Regions from separate parts of the Brevibacillus sp. YAE8 genome, predicted to be linked through region 1. Evidence: riboswitches for the same ligand, from Rfam matches in the RefSeq annotation. Region 1 holds a riboswitch; the other holds the start of a gene.
What was found. Region 1 has a riboswitch for cobalamin ahead of AC27IT_RS25605 (ABC transporter substrate-binding protein). Riboswitches for the same ligand answer to the same signal wherever they lie in the genome.

Region 1 (7,684 bases):
GAGGGCGGATGTCGGCTCGTCCAGCAGCAACACTTCCGGCCGCTGGGCCAGCGCGCGAGCAATCAGCACCTTTTGCCGTTCGCCCCCGCTCAGCTCGTCTGTATATCGCTGCGCCATTCCCGCGATTTGCAGTTGCTCCATGATCTCGCCTGCAATGTGCAGGTCGGACGCCGTCACGTTCCACTGGATGTACGGCTTTCTGCCCAACAGCACGGTTTCCAGCACCGTAAGCGGATAGCCAAAAGCAGCCTGCTGCGGCACATAGCCGAGCTTTTTCGCCAACTCGTTGGCCGAGTACGAGCGGACATCTTTGCCATCTATCCATATCCGCCCTCGTTCTGCCGGGATGATCGAGGCCAGGCTTTTGAGCAAGGTCGTTTTCCCGGCACCGTTTGGCCCGATGATGCTTGCGACCTCGCCTTTTGCCAGGCTCATCTGGATTTGTTTCAAAATCGTCTTTGCTCCGTACCGGACCGCCAAGTCCTTCACCTGCATGAACACGCGATCGCCCCCCTACGCCCAGTAGTACTTGCGCTTTTTCAGCAGCAAATAAACAAAAAACGGAGCGCCGAACAGCGCTGTGACAATTCCCACCGGAATCTCGATCGGAGACAGGAGCAGGCGCGCCGCCGTATCTGACAAGAGCAGCAGCAGTGCGCCCAACAGGCAGGAGCACGGCAGCAAAAAGCGGTAGTCCGTCCCGATGATAATTCTGCTGATATGCGGCGCCACCAGCCCGATGAACCCGATAATCCCCGTAAAAGCAATCGTGACGGAAGCCATCAGGGTGACGACCAGCAGGCACACCCAGCGCACCTGTTTGACGTTGACGCCCAAGGTACGGGCAACATCTTCTCCCGCGCCAAGCGTATTCAAATCCCAGGCGTATTTGAGCAAAATGACGAGCGCGATCATAACCAGCGGCAGCAAAATATGCAGCACCTGCCACTTCGCTCCCCAAAATCCGCCCATCAGCCAGACGACCAAGTCTTTCAGCGCTTCGTTGTTGGAAAAATACTTCAGACCGGATACCCCCGCCGAAAACAAATGCCCTATCGCCACCCCTGCCAAAAGCAGCACCGTCGTCGAGCTGTTTTTCAGCTTGGCGATGCCGTAGACCGCGCACACAGCGAGACAGCCGAACACAAACGCGTTCAGTGCGATCATCCACTGCCCGGTCGAGACGAGATTGATGCCAAACACACTCGTCCCGGCCACGATGGCCAATGCGGCTCCAAAAGCGGCTCCGCTCGATACGCCGAGCGTAAACGGGTCTGCCAGCGGATTGCGCAAAATCGCCTGCATGATCGCTCCGGCACACGCCAGCGAAATCCCCGTGATGATCGCCATGACCATGCGCGGCAGCCGGATTTCGAACACGATGTAGGCCGTCATTTCATCGGCAGGCTGCCCGGCCAAAATCGCCAGCAGCTCAGGCAGCGGCACTTTTACCGCTCCCTGACTGATCGCATACAGGGTGGATAGCGCCAGCAGGAGCAAGAGGGTTGCGAGCATCCCCAGCTTGCTTTTGACGCTGCCTTGATAGATCGCATGGATCGGCCGTTCTACAAGCTGGTCCACTGGCTGCATACGGCTACTGAACATCCTTGAACGAATAGTGCCAAATGCCTTGGTACGGCACGCCTAACCATTTTTCAAAATACTCCTTCGCATACTGCTCCGGCTCGATATCCTGGAATTTATCCGGATACAAATATTTGGCCAACTGGAGATTGCCGATATACCGCTTGTCCGAGCCGACAAAGTTGGTGTAGAAAAAGTAAATGTCTTTCGTCTGCCCCGCCTTGAGGCGCGAAACAGAAGTCGTGCTCATGATATGACGCAGCGCGTCTTCAAACGGCTTCCTATCCTGCACGTTGTAACCGCCCAGCCACGTGCCGTGCAGCGTAATGACCTCCGGATTGCGCTTGAGCACGTATTCTTCGTCGACCATGATCGTCGTCGAAGCTTCCGCCGGGTCCCACTGCAGATCGGCGGCGTCTTTTCCGCCAGCCAAAATGGTCGCGTAGCCTTCCCCTACGCCGGGCTTCCCTTCGATGGACTGGCTGGGGAAAACCCGGTAGCCTCCGTTTGTATGGAGAAATCCGGCTGACAGGGCGAGCACCTGCTTTTTGTCTTCCTCCTTGATGCCTGCCACACGGTCGGCCAACAGCTTTTCAATCGAATGCTTCCAGGCGAGAAATTCGTCAGCCTTGTCCGATTTGTCAAAAATTTTACCGAGCAGCTTCAGTTCCTCGTCCATCTGCTCTGGCAAGTAGTTGTTGATCCGCACGACTTTGATTCCGGCTGGCTCCAGCTTTTCTTCCAGCGTTTTGTCCGGACGGTTCGTGTACGCAAAGACGACCTGCGGCTTCAGGCTGATAACCTGCTCCAGATTGATCTGTTTGGTTTCCCCCACATCCGGCTTGCCGTCAAAGCCGAGGTACGGGTTGTTTTTGACCGTCGTGTCGCCTGTAGCCAGCACGTACTGTTCCGCTCCCAAGAGCTTGATCGCTTCTGCCGTATTGCGGTTGAGGACGATCACGCGCTCTACTGGCAGCTTCAACGTGATCGTGGTCCCGGCAGAGTCTTGGAAGGTAAGCTCGTCTGCAGGCGCTTGCGCAGATTGCCCTGCTTGCCCCGTTTGCTCCGCCTGTTGGGCAGTTGGCGCAGCCGAGCATCCTGTCGCCACCAGCAACACAGCCAGCAGACCTGCCAGCCATACTTTGGCCCCTCTTCCTGTCTTTTGCAGCATCATTTCCACTCCTTTTTTCTTTTGATCGAATAGAAAAGCCCCGTCCCAACGGACGAGGCAGACGTGTAGAAGCTGTCAGTCGACATAGTTAGCCTAGACTCAGGCTGTCGCATCTTCTTCCTACACCTCTCCTTTTCCGCGAAGGTTACGGGTGTGGCAAACTAGGTAGGTCTCCTGGCTTTCGGCTCATCGCGCTCTTTCGTCTTCCCCGGCAGACATGCTTTACTCCGAGTGACATGTAGGAAAGAGAACTCCCCGTTTACAGTGGCGGGACCGCTCGGGATTTTCACCCGATTCCCTGTTACCCCTTGCTCTCGCAAAGGCACCTAGCTGCATGCTATTCATGTATTCACGGCTGATTATACCATTATTTTCATAAGGCAGGGACAACTGTTCAAACAAATCGGCTACTCTGCACTGCTCCTACTGGGAGCGAGGCGAGGCAAGGCCGCACAAACTGGACGGCTTACTCCTGTTCCTGGCTATAGGGCCACGCGGCATTCGCTGTCCGGTTCGGCCCCAAACGTTCCTTGCTCTCAGCAGCTACGGGCAGGCGGATCGTCTTCATCCGCCACAGGCACAGGTGTGCCAAACTGTTCTCCCCATGCAATCAAGTATTCAATAGCAGGGCGCAGGGCTTCTCCCCGCTCTGTCAGTTCGTACTCCACCTTTGGCGGAACGACCGGGTACACATGGCGCCGTACAATCCCCGCCTCCTCCAGCTCCCGCAACTGTTCCGCGAGCATTTTGTGATTCACGCCGATGATGCCTTTCTTCAGCTCGCCGTACCGTTTTTTCCCTTTCAAAAGCTGGCAAATGATCGTCGTTTTCCACCTTCCGGCAAGAATGGACACCGACAACTCAATCGGACACTGAAACTGCTTGCCGTTTATTTGATACATCACCTGCTGGTTCCCCATCGTTTCACTTCCCTTTTGGTAAGTATTCAACGAAAAAGTGCGTACTTACTTTTTTATAGTGCATTCGGTAAGATCACTTTTGTAAAACACGATTTCGAGGAGGAGCCCATGGAAAAATACGTTCAAGTCGGTCCCGCAAACGTCGCCTATGCCGTGGAAGGAAACGGGCCTGCCGTGCTATTGATTCACGGCACAGGAGGCAGTTACGAAGGCACGTGGGGCAATCTTAGAAACACTCTGGCACCTGACTTTACCGTCATCACCCCCAATTACAGCGGCTCGGGCAAAACGCAAGATTCCCGCGACCGGCTGGAGCTGGACGATTTGATCGAGCAAAATGTGCAAGCTGTTACGCAGGAAGGCTTTACACGCTTTCATGTCGTAGGCTATTCGCTCGGTGCCGTCATCGCGACTGCCATCGCCGCCAAATACCCCGAGCGGGTCCAATCCGTGACGCCAATCGCGGGCTGGGTAGAAAGCGATCCGGCCATCGCCTACCAGTTCGATCTGTGGCAAAAGCTGTTCCGTCAAGATCGGGAGCTGTTCGCCCAATTCGCCATCCATACCGGCTTTAGCTCGACCTTTTACAGCTCCTTTCAAACCGTGGAACAGTTGCACGAGTTTACAACCAATTTGGCTGCGACACTTGCCGAAGGGACTGGCAAACAGGCTGAACTTGACACTCGCATCAACCTGCGGCCCTTGCTTGGCAAAGTTACCGCCCCGGCGCAAGTCATCGGCTTGACTTACGACCGCATGGTGCCTGTCGAACAAACCAGAGAACTGGCCGCTCTCCTGCCTGACGCGCGCTACCACGAAATCGCTTCGGGGCATCTGGTGCTGTGGGAGCAGGAGGCAGAACTGATCGACACCATCGTGTCTTTTGTCCGCGCAATCCGCGCGCTTCCCCCAAAATAACCGGGCTCGCAGATTGATGATGAACACATCATTCAAAAAGCCACCTTTTCCGGGTGGCTTCCATAGCTTTTTTGCTGGATCGCTTCGAGCAGCTAAGGTTGGCGTTTTTCGTCTTCACGATCATGGCGAAAAAGGCACCGCAGCCGCTTACGCACTTCCTACTTTTTCAACACCCCGCCGTGATAGAGCAATTCATAGACAATCTCATCCTGGCGGTAAATAAATTCTTTCCCCTGAAAAAAGGTCGCATCGCCCTCATTCGTATCGACATAGCGCAAATCGTCCTGCACATGCTCGAATGCTCCCAAAAAACGGCCCTCCGCGTACATGTTCGACAAGCTGGCCTTAATCATCAGTCCCGCGGCATGCGCGTCGATTCGCTCCGGCTTGGTGATGTAGCCAAAATAATTCATCGCCCACACCGGGCTTTTTCGGAAATACACAACCTCTTGCCCGATAAAATCGCTCTCTCCCAAATAACTGTCGTGATAGGCCCACTCCCCGCTTACGTATTGAATGTCCTTGGACCCGAGCCGATACGGCAAAAGCCGCTTGGCTCCCCCTACATAAGTGTGCTGCTTGGCTTGCACGATGAACGTTTCCAGGTCGGCAACGGAAAAAAGGTCACGCATTCCCAACACCTCTTTTTCGGTTCGTTTCCTACATACAGTTCAAGAAAAGCGGGCGATTTCCTGTAAAAATTTTCTTGCAATTTCCCCAAAAAGCAAGCCACCTCATCGGGTGGCTCGCTGTCCTTCCTGCTTCTCGCAGTTTTTCATCGTTGGATTGCCCGTCCCGGCGCGAAAAAGCCAGCCCTTCGTCCTTCTGCTAGCGCAGCAATCCCACTTTAATCCCTTTGTTCAGGATGTTTTGATAATCAATAAACGCGTACAGATCGCCTTCGATGTGCGGGCTGATCTGCTGCAATTCTTCCAGCGTCAGCTCTTCGATCGCCTTCCGGTTGTCCTCGCAGTAAATCCCGATCGCTCCCACGATGGCGACAATCGCAGTCCAGCTTTTCACAGTAGCGCAACAGCGTTTCTTTGACCTTCATCTCAAACAACTGCAAATGGTAGAAGCTTTTCGCTTTCTCGCTAATTTTTTCAAACTGCTCCAATTCCACAGTTGCACGCCAATCTGCGTGTCCTTGTAGTAAAAGGTACGGATTTTTTCCGCGAGAATGCGCAGCGCCTGGCGAATTTCCATGTCCGTGCTCGCGATCCGGTAGGTCGGCACCCCTGCTTCGGTCAGCGCCAGATAGACCGCCTCAAAGCAGGTCAGGGCCCCTTTCGTTTTCTCGCTTTTATACAGCTCCAGGTGAAAATCAATCAGCTCCTGCGTGCTGGAATGCACGTCAAAGTTTTCACATACATCTCCTGCGGCTGGATATCTATCTGTTGCAGAGCCTGTTCCAGATGGGAGGTCGTAATCTCGTCGATGCTCACCTTATTTAAAAACTCATGCTGGTAATACCCCATGAATGTCATCGTCAGTTCATATTCTTTTCCGAACTGAATGATTCGTTCGACGGATGAATGAGGACCGATAACCCCAACTTTATACATGTTTTCCTCCTAGTCAAGAAGACTCCATACTTCCCATTCTATCTGTTCCAGGAGGGAAAGGACAGACGCTACAGCTTAAATACGCGCACGGATGATTGCAGCTCCTCGGCCATGTTGGAGAGCGCTGCCGCCGAAGAAGTAATATCCTCCATCGACGCCAACTGTTCTTCGGCCGCAGTCGTAATATTTTGCGTGCCTGCGGCCACCGTCTGCGCTACGCCGGAAATCAACTGGATCGCATGAACGACGCGCTCGGCACCTGTAGCGAGGTGGCCGGAAGCGGCCGAGACTTCCTGAATCTGCGCTGCCACCTCCAGTACAGACTGCTGAATTTGCTCGAACGTTTGCCCTGCGCGCTGCACGACATGCATGCCTTCCTGCACTTCCTTCATGCCTGCTTCCATCGTCGAGACAGCCTTCGCCGTCTCCTGCTGAATCGCCTGGATCAACAGGGCGATCTGCTCGGCAGAGGCTTGCGACTGCTCCGCCAGTTTCCGCACTTCTGCGGCGACCACCGCGAAGCCACGCCCGCTTTCTCCGGCTCTGGACGCCTCAATCGCCGCGTTCAACGCCAGCAGGTTCGTCCGATCCGCAATATCCGTAATCACTTCGATAATTTGCCCGATCTCTGTGGAGCGCTCTCCCAATCCTTTTACGACGTGGGCCAGCTCGTTCATCGTCGAATGAATCGCGTTCATCTGGCTCGAGGTCGTTTGCACAGACTGGTTTCCGGCCTGCGCCAGCTCGGAGGCTTGCAGCGAGATGTCCGCCACGGAGTTGGCCTTGGCGGCAATCTGCTCGGAGTCGCCAGACATTTCTTCCACGGTGCGGAAGCTCTCTTCTACGCCCTGCACCTGTTTCTCCGAGCCGCTCGCCACCTCCTGAATCGCCACGGCAATATGCTCGGCCGCCTTGGCCGACTGTTCGGCATTGGCTGTCAGTTGCTCCGAAGAGGCGGCGACTTGCTGGGCGGTCATGTTCACCTGGAAAACAATCTCGCGCAGCTTCGCCAGCATGTTGTTGAAATCGCGGGTCAGCTCTGCAATCTCGTCCGTTTCTTTTGCCGGGAGGGCTTCCAGCCGCAAATTGCCTTCCGCTACCGCATTCACCTGATGGGCGAGCTTTTGCAGCCGCTTGCGAATCCCGTTTGTGATTACCGCCGCGAACACAAAGGTCAGCAAAAGGGAAACGCTCATCATCACGAGCGTGACGGTTCTCCCCTCGGCGTAAATCGCGGCAGCTTCCTCGCTCTCCCGATTGGCTCCGTCATGATTGATTTTGACCAGAGCATTGAGATCGTTGTCCATCTCTGTGAACAAGACCGTCGTTTCCTTGATCGCCGCCTGGATGCTTGCCGTGTCGTTCAGGCGGGAAGCCGCAAGCAGCGGCTCATAAATTTGCTCGTATTTTTCCCAGTTGCTCTTGAAGGCATTGAAAATCTTCCTGTCCTCCACATCGTCCTCTTCCAGCGTGCTTTCGTAGGACGCGATCTCGGCTTTCACCTCTTGCATGGCTTGCTCCAGTTC
Region 2 (7,684 bases), on a different contig from region 1:
ATGCGAGCTTTGGCCCATGCAGACACTTTTGGATTTTCCAGAGCGTAATAACCGAGAAGGGCGGTATATACGACTTTTTTTCCTGCTTTGGCAGCATGCTTTGAGAGCTTTTCCCAAAAGGATTGTTCAGAGTAGTGCTTTTCATAATCTTTCGGATCAAAGTTCACGCTAACCCCTCCATGCTTTCACTATCTGCTCTTTTTCTTTCACCTAAACAATCTCGTAAAACGTCCAAAAAGTAAAGTCTTCCCCCTTGCCTTCCCGCCAGCGTCATCGTTTAGCGTTGATGTCAGTCATTCCGACTCACATACGAAAGGGGATTTTGTCATGTCTGATTATTACGTCATGCCCATGTTTGTAAAAGTAGAGGTCAAAAGCGTTTGACGAAGTCATGGGAGCGATGCGCTAACGGAGGCCACACTTTCCTTTCGCTCCTATCCGAAACCAAGACATGAATACAGTCGTATATACAAAAAAAGGATTTTTTGGAGGGGAAAACCGGATGGAATTGCTTTTTGCTTTGTTCGAGTTGATTGGAAACGTCATAGGGATGCTGCTACTGAAGAACGAGCGAAGCAAAAGCTAGCTCCAGCAGGGACAACTGCGCCTTCCACGTTTTCCATGTGCGGAAAGCTGCTTCCACACAGAAGCAGCCTCCCCAAAATCATTCGACTGTCAGGTGGAGGAAACCAAATGAGCAAACTGGAAAAGGGAATTATTTATTTGTTCAGCTTTATTTTTTGCCCCGTCGGGTTGATTGTCTGGATCGTTTCCATGTTTAATCAAAACCAGCAATTCAAAAGCGTCGGGCGAGTCGCCTTATACGTCGCCGCTACTTCTTTTTGCCTCCAGCTTATCATCGGGGTTTTGAATTTTGTTTGGTACTCAAACATTAAAATTTATTGAGACGGACTATACCTTCCATGCATGCTGCTACAAACTTACTTATGGATTGACGCAGGCAAAAGATTAGAGCCGTTTCCCGATTAAAAAATCGTCACGGCTACGGATCGGGGCCGCCAAACGTTTCGACATAGCCGCTCCCCCCACATCTCCGCCACATAAAAAAACGGCGCCGACCATGCTGCTCGTTTAGTCGCGCGCCTATCCCCAGTTGAACTTATACTAGATGACATTATTCATATCGACGGAATGGCGGCTGGCTTTCACATCTAAATAATGGAAATGCTCCCACGCTTCAGGCAAACCCTTTTTTCCACTTCTCCATCAAATCCCGATACGTCTCGCCGTATTTAATAGCGTGCTCGATGTGCGAATAGTTCAACACCATATCGTCGCCCTTGCTCTCGCAGCAGGCGAAAAACAGGCTTTCCATCAGGTTGTGGTTTTCGATCGAGTTCGTAATATGAATGCAATCATCAAGAGCGTCACTTGCGTCGTGCTTGTAAAACAGAAACGTCCCTTCCTTGAACGGCCCTTTTTGCGTGGCGTCCTTCCAGATCAGCATGCCGAGCGTAATGAAATAGCCCTCCTGAAAGCGGATGACTCCCGTAATCACAGAATCAATCGTGGTGGGAATGATCGCGATCGAGCTGCTTAGCCGATGGACGTATTCATACAAGGCTTTGTTGGTTTCTTTCAAATCAAAGCTCGAAACATGAACGAGCTCTTTATCCCTTAACTTCTCGACAAGCTGTTGCACACAGAGCGTCTTGTTCAAAGCTGAAATCACAATCTCACCACTTCTCCCGTTTTAAGTAGGTCCCTTCTCTTTTATTCGCTAGAAAAAGACATATCCCTACAAAATTCGCCGACTTTCTCAACGACCCGCTCGGGAGCCTGTCTCCGTACAGGCAAATGCGGCCCCGTCAGCAAACGAACAGAACAAGCGGTTAGTAAGTCAACAGGATAACGGGGAGTAAAACGACAGGACAAGCAGTAAGCGTGACGGTCCCAGACGGCTGCGCATAAGATAAAAAGGGCGGATATCCCTACGGAAATGAGGCTGGAAAATGAAGCAGAACAATGGTTTTTCTGCGGAAGATCTGGCGTTGATGGCTGCCGTGCTGGTTCTGTTGGGCGATTTTTTGGCCTTTTTATCAATCCTGAAAGACCGGCAGGAAAAAGCAGAAAAGAAGGACAAGTAAGCATGCAAAACAAGCGTGTTTACATACGCACCTTTCGCTACAGAAAAAAGGAAAAGCCCTTCTCGTCTTGTGCAGGCCGAGAAGGGCTTTTGGCGCGGGCTACGACTTTCCTGTCAAATACTCGTCTTTCGCCTTTTTTTCCTGTTCTTCGTTGGTCATTTCTTTTTCCAGGACATTGAACATGAGCTGGTCTTTGACTTTGCCGGGGAATTCTTTTTGCTCCACGCCAGCAAGCCCTGAGCTCAAGGAATCGTGTTCCATCGCGATACCTCCAGAGGAATTTTGAGGTTAAGATGCCCCAAAAAAACAGCGGCCATGCACGGCGCTCGGAAACCACCCATACACGGCGTTCGCCACCAATCAGCGCAATCCCCGTTATCCGGCAGGCAGGAAAAGCCCCATTGAAGAGAATGAGACAGCGCCAAGCAAAAGCGGTCATCCAAAACGTCAAACCGACCACAGGCTCAGCAGCCGCCCCCCTTCCTTATGCCCAAAACCGCGCGACGTTTGGCACGCAAAAAAGCGGCCGCCGAGACGACCGCTTGCCTGTACCTTATCTACCGGACCATCACCTGTCCGGCCAGCCGTGTTTTTAATTCCTCCAGCGAACACGGAATCCGTTCGCCCGCCTCCCGCCTCCATTCAGGCGGCAACGCTTCCCACAGCTCGGCGATCAGCGGCATGCCCAAATGCAGGCTTTCCAGCATTTCTCTTCGCGCCAGCGCCTCCTGGGGCTCTCCGGCAAAAATCAGCCGGCCTTCATCCATGACGCAAATCCACTCCGCCCATTCGAAAGCGATGTCCATATCGTGGGTCGCCATCAGCACGGTCGTGCCGTTTTGGTGAATGGCATCCAGCTCGCGCAGCAAATTTTTGGTCTGGTAACGGTCGAGGTAGGCCGTAGGCTCATCCAACAGCAGCAGCTCCGGCGCAAGCACCATGACCCCGGCAAGGGCGAGACGCCGCTTTTGTCCCAGGCTGAGGTGGTGAATCGGAACGTCCGCCAGCTCTGTCATGCCAAACGCGTCCAGGACAGCCCGCACTTTCTCGCGGATTACGTCGGCGGGCAAGTTCCGGTTGCACAGCCCGTAGGAAATATCCTCGGCGACCGTGCTGGCGATCAACTGATGCTCCGGGTCCTGGAAGACCAGCCCGACTTTTTGCGTCATCTCTTGCAAGGCAGCGCGTTTGTAGCTGAGGGGCGTTCCTCGCCACAGCACTTGCCCTTGCTGCGGCTGGATGATGCCGTTCCCGTGCAAAAACAAGGTGGACTTGCCGCAGCCGTTTCGCCCGAGCAAGGCGCATTTTTTCCCCTCCGGAATGCCCAGGGACAACCCTTTCAGGACAGGGCCACGGCCGCCTGGATAGGCGTAGTGCAAATCAACAAATTCCAACAGCCATGATGTCAAAGCATTACCCTCCTGTCCACCACTCCAGCAAAATCAGCAAAATACAGCCTGCGATTGACTCTGCTTCATATCGGCCGGAGCGAGAATGAGTGTGCAAGGAAAGCACCTGCAGGCTTTCCCCGAAGCCTCTCGCTGCCATCCCTTTGTACAGCGCATCGTACTTGCGCATGGACCTGACGAACAACTGCGCGGCCAGTCCGCTCGCATCCCGCAGCATCGCCCGGAACCCGCGATGGCCTCCGCGCGCGCGCTGGGCAATCCACAGTTGATGAGAGACGCCGAGCAGCACGAAAATAAAACTGTACATAATCATGAGCAAATCCGTCACGATGACCGGAAGTTTCAGCTTGCGCAGCACTTGCAAAATCTCGGCAAACGGCACGGTAAACAAGACAAAAGCAAAGCAGGCGAGGCTGGCCATCGTCCGCCAAAAAAGCAGCCACACCTTGTCGAGCGCGCTTGCCGGAACGTAGACCAGATACGGCCCGATCTTCCACGCCGCAACTGCCTGGACGACCGCCCCTGCATCCGCTCTTACTGCTTCCAGCAACAGCGCCGGAAGCCCCAGGACAAAAAACGACAGGGACAAGATGAAAAATCCGAAATAGAAACGGACGGGAATACGGGCATACACCATTACCCATACTCCCATCCATAGACAAATCGCCATCTGCAACCATTCATGTCCCGTCAAAACGAGCAAAATCAGCACGCCCGCAAACAGGAGCTTGTGCTCAGGCGGCAAAAATCGCAGCCGGTTTTGATAGGAAAGCGAATCAAGCTGCTGCCAATTCATTTTTTATGCTTATCCAGCCGGCCCTTGTACAATCCCACGGCATAGCCGACAACGCCCGCCCCGAGCGCCGCTTGCACCGCGAACAGCAAGCTCTCTGTCTCGCCGCCTGGCGGTTCAAGCAGCGGCTCGAACCACGGCTCGTAAGCAGGGGCGATTTCCTTGATCGCTTCCTCAGCCGCTCCATCTGCTCCCCCAAACTCCGAATCCTGCACCAACAGCAACGGCACAACCGCCAGCAAGACTACGCCCAGGAGCAGCAGCCAGTTCATCCCTTTTTTCACAGCGATTCCTCCCGTTTCAGCAGGCGAAGTTGCGCCAGCTCTTTTGCATTGTAAGACTGCAGCCAGTTCCAGACGAGCACGGTCAAAAGCCCTTCGCTGATCGCCAACGGAACTTGGGTGATGGCAAAAATTCCTGCGAATTTCGCGAACGATGCCATAACGCCGCCGGATTCAGCCGGGAAAGCCAAAGCCAACTGCACGGAGGTCACGACATAAGTAGCCAAGTCTGCGAGCGCAGCAGCAGCGAATACGGCCAAACGCTGTCCGCCGTTTCCGCGCACGATCAGGCGATAGACGCCGTAAGCTACCATCGGCCCTACTACTGCCATGGACACCGCATTGGCTCCAAGCGTCGTCAGCCCTCCATGCGCCAAAAGCAGCGCCTGGAACAGCAGCACCAGGCTGCCGAGCACGGACATGACCCACGGGCCAAACATGATCGCGCCAAGCCCGGTTCCCGTCGGGTGCGAGCTGCTGCCCGTCACCGAAGGAATTTTCAGCGCGGACAACACAAAGGCAAACGCGCCGGATACGCCGATCAGCAGCTTCATTTGCGGATGCTCCTTGACGATTTTGTTCAAGGAACGAATGCCGAGAATAAAAAATGGAATAAATACTACCCACCAAAACAGCGCCCAGCCCAGCGGCAAATACCCTTCCATGATGTGCATCGCGTGGGACGTCTGCGGTTCATTTACGAGAAAATAAAGGACAAAGCCTGCAATCAACAGACAGGTCGAAACGAAACGGGATCGATTCAAGACATTTCCTCCTCCTTTGCTGTTCTTTCTTTTTTCACCAACAAAAAAACCTCATCCGCTAGCAGACGAGGTATGCGCACAAAAACAACAGACCGTTGGCACAGTCCTATTGCTTCGTATTCACCGCTCCTTTCCGCGAAGGTATTCCTGGGTGTGGCAAGTAGGTAGGTCTCCTGGCTTTCAGCTCATCGCGCTCTTTGTCCTTCCCCATATGAATATGAGTGGCTCTATCTCAAAGAGAACTCCCTGATTACAGTGGCGGGACCGCTCGGGACTTTCACCCGATTCCCTGTTACCCTTTATGCGGCTTGCACATAAAGGCACCTATCGCCGACGATATGCAATTGTTAGATAGTTCTTGCTTGTCCCACATTATTATACAGAATCAAGGGAAAAAGCGGAAGAATATAATCAGCGGAGTATAACTGCGTAAAAAAACCGATGCCCCGCCATTCCGGGAGTCATCGGTCTTTGTTGCATCCGCTTCTTTTTTATGCTTACGACCTGGCGTCCACGCCGACCGCTTCGCTGATGTGGGAAAAGCCGTCGCGCTTCAACAGTTGCAAAAGCTTTTTGTTGATTTGCTTGGAGATGCCCGGGCCTTGATAAATCATTCCGGTGTACACTTGCACGAGACTTGCGCCCGCCCGGATTTTCGCGTACGCATCTTCCCCCGTGAAAATGCCCCCTACGCCAATGATCGGCACCTTGTCGCCCACTTCCTGGTAAATTTCTTTTACCCAGGCAGTCGAACGCTCTGTCAGCGGTTTTCCGCTCAGTCCTCCCGCTTCCTCGGCATAGTGATGCCCTTGAACGGCTTCACGCGACAAGGTCGTATTGGTGGCAATAATGCCGGAAATGCCCTCTTCCACCGCTCCTTGCACGACATCGCGCATGTGCTCGTCGGACATGTCGGGGGCTACTTTGAGCAGAATCGGCTTTTTCTGAATGCCGCGCACTTCCATTTCCGCCGCTTTTTCGCGCACCGCCCGCACCAGCAGCCGCATGCTCTCGGTTTCCTGCAAATCGCGAAGATTGGGCGTATTCGGAGAGCTGATATTAATGACGAAATAATGGCCGTACGAATAGAGCATGTCCAGGCATTTGATATAGTCAGAAGCCGCTTCCTCATTGGGAGTGACTTTGTTTTTGCCAATGTTGATCCCGATCGGAACATCGGAATACGCGTAATCAACCAGATGCTGCGAAGCCAAATAAGCACCGTGGTTGTTGAAGCCCATCCGGTTGATGATCGCCTCGTGCTCAGGCAGGCGAAACAGGCGCGGCCGCGGATTGCCCGGCTGTCCTTGCGGGGTCAATGTCCCGACTTCCACGAACCCGAACCCGAGCGCACCCAGTGCATGATACACTTCGGCATTTTTGTCAAAACCGGCGGCGAGCCCTACCGGATTGGGAAACGTCATTCCCCACAGCTTTGTGGCAAGACGCTCGTCCTTCACCTGAAACATCATTCGCAGCAAGCTTTTTCCCGGAGCAGAATCTTCCACCAGCTTCAGGGCACCAACCGTTCTTTCATGAATCTCTTCCGTATCCATCTGGAACAGATATTTTCTAATGAGCTTATACATCCCGGCTGCACTCCTTACTCCATTTTTACCTCATTGTAGAATACCACACTTTATTTATCGTGGGCTAACCTTTATACGCGATACATATTTCCAGCCGGGCAAACAAACCATAACAAAACCACCAAGTCGGGGGGACGTTGGTTCATGAAAGCAGACGGAAAAATCGGGATTGGCCAAGCGATCATGGTGATGATGCTGTCGATCGGAATCACCAATCATGTCACCCTTATCCCCCTGCTGCTCAGCAAAGCCGGGCGCGATGCCTGGCTGAGTGTCATCTTTGGCATGATCCCCTTTTGTGTTTGGGCGTACGCGCTCTATTTCATCAACAGCCGCATCGGACAGCAGTCGTTGTCCCACTGGCTCTTGCTCCGGTCCGGAAAAGCCGTCCGCTTCCTGCTGCTCATCCCCATCATGCTCTGCCTGTACATGATGGCACTCGTCAATCTGGTTGATACCCAAACGTGGACAACCGTCAACTATTTGCCGCAGACGCCCGAGTGGGTGACTGCGCTTGCCCTGATGATCTTGTGCGTTCTCGCATCCTACGGCGGCATTGCCTCAGTCGGCATTACTTCGGGCATATTGCTGCCCATTGTCTCCTTGCTTGGCATGTTCGTCGCATTCGGCAACGTACCGAAAAAAGACTACTCTCAGCTCTTGCCGCTGTTCCAGAACGGAATTGCCCCTACCGTGCACGCCATGGTTTTTGTCGGGGGTGGCTTTACCGAGCTGTTCCT

Region 2: another riboswitch for cobalamin. It lies ahead of AC27IT_RS11380 (energy-coupling factor ABC transporter permease); the one in region 1 lies ahead of AC27IT_RS25605 (ABC transporter substrate-binding protein).

Annotation. Positions count from the first base shown of each region.
Region 1 covers NZ_BAAIYG010000038.1:12,840-20,523, forward strand. Annotated here, with positions in the region: gene AC27IT_RS25595 (heme ABC transporter ATP-binding protein) at 1-495, opposite strand, end outside; gene AC27IT_RS25600 (FecCD family ABC transporter permease) at 514-1,590, opposite strand; gene AC27IT_RS25605 (ABC transporter substrate-binding protein) at 1,595-2,755, opposite strand; cobalamin riboswitch at 2,903-3,100, opposite strand; gene AC27IT_RS25610 (winged helix-turn-helix transcriptional regulator) at 3,292-3,675, opposite strand; gene AC27IT_RS25615 (alpha/beta fold hydrolase) at 3,784-4,593, shown strand; gene AC27IT_RS25620 (DUF5680 domain-containing protein) at 4,752-5,225, opposite strand; gene AC27IT_RS25625 (hypothetical protein) at 5,422-5,616, opposite strand; gene AC27IT_RS25630 (hypothetical protein) at 5,644-5,946, opposite strand; gene AC27IT_RS25635 (hypothetical protein) at 5,922-6,158, opposite strand; gene AC27IT_RS25640 (HAMP domain-containing methyl-accepting chemotaxis protein) at 6,227-7,684, opposite strand, start outside.
Region 2 covers NZ_BAAIYG010000006.1:15,382-23,065, forward strand. Annotated here, with positions in the region: gene AC27IT_RS11345 (YkvA family protein) at 1-167, opposite strand, end outside; gene AC27IT_RS11350 (hypothetical protein) at 1,199-1,693, opposite strand; gene AC27IT_RS11355 (hypothetical protein) at 1,974-2,108, shown strand; gene AC27IT_RS11360 (hypothetical protein) at 2,208-2,369, opposite strand; gene AC27IT_RS11365 (energy-coupling factor ABC transporter ATP-binding protein) at 2,666-3,517, opposite strand; gene cbiQ (cobalt ECF transporter T component CbiQ) at 3,522-4,313, opposite strand; gene AC27IT_RS11375 (energy-coupling factor ABC transporter substrate-binding protein) at 4,310-4,594, opposite strand; gene AC27IT_RS11380 (energy-coupling factor ABC transporter permease) at 4,591-5,355, opposite strand; cobalamin riboswitch at 5,502-5,698, opposite strand; gene AC27IT_RS11385 (quinone-dependent dihydroorotate dehydrogenase) at 5,853-6,944, opposite strand; gene AC27IT_RS11390 (GerAB/ArcD/ProY family transporter) at 7,089-7,684, shown strand, end outside.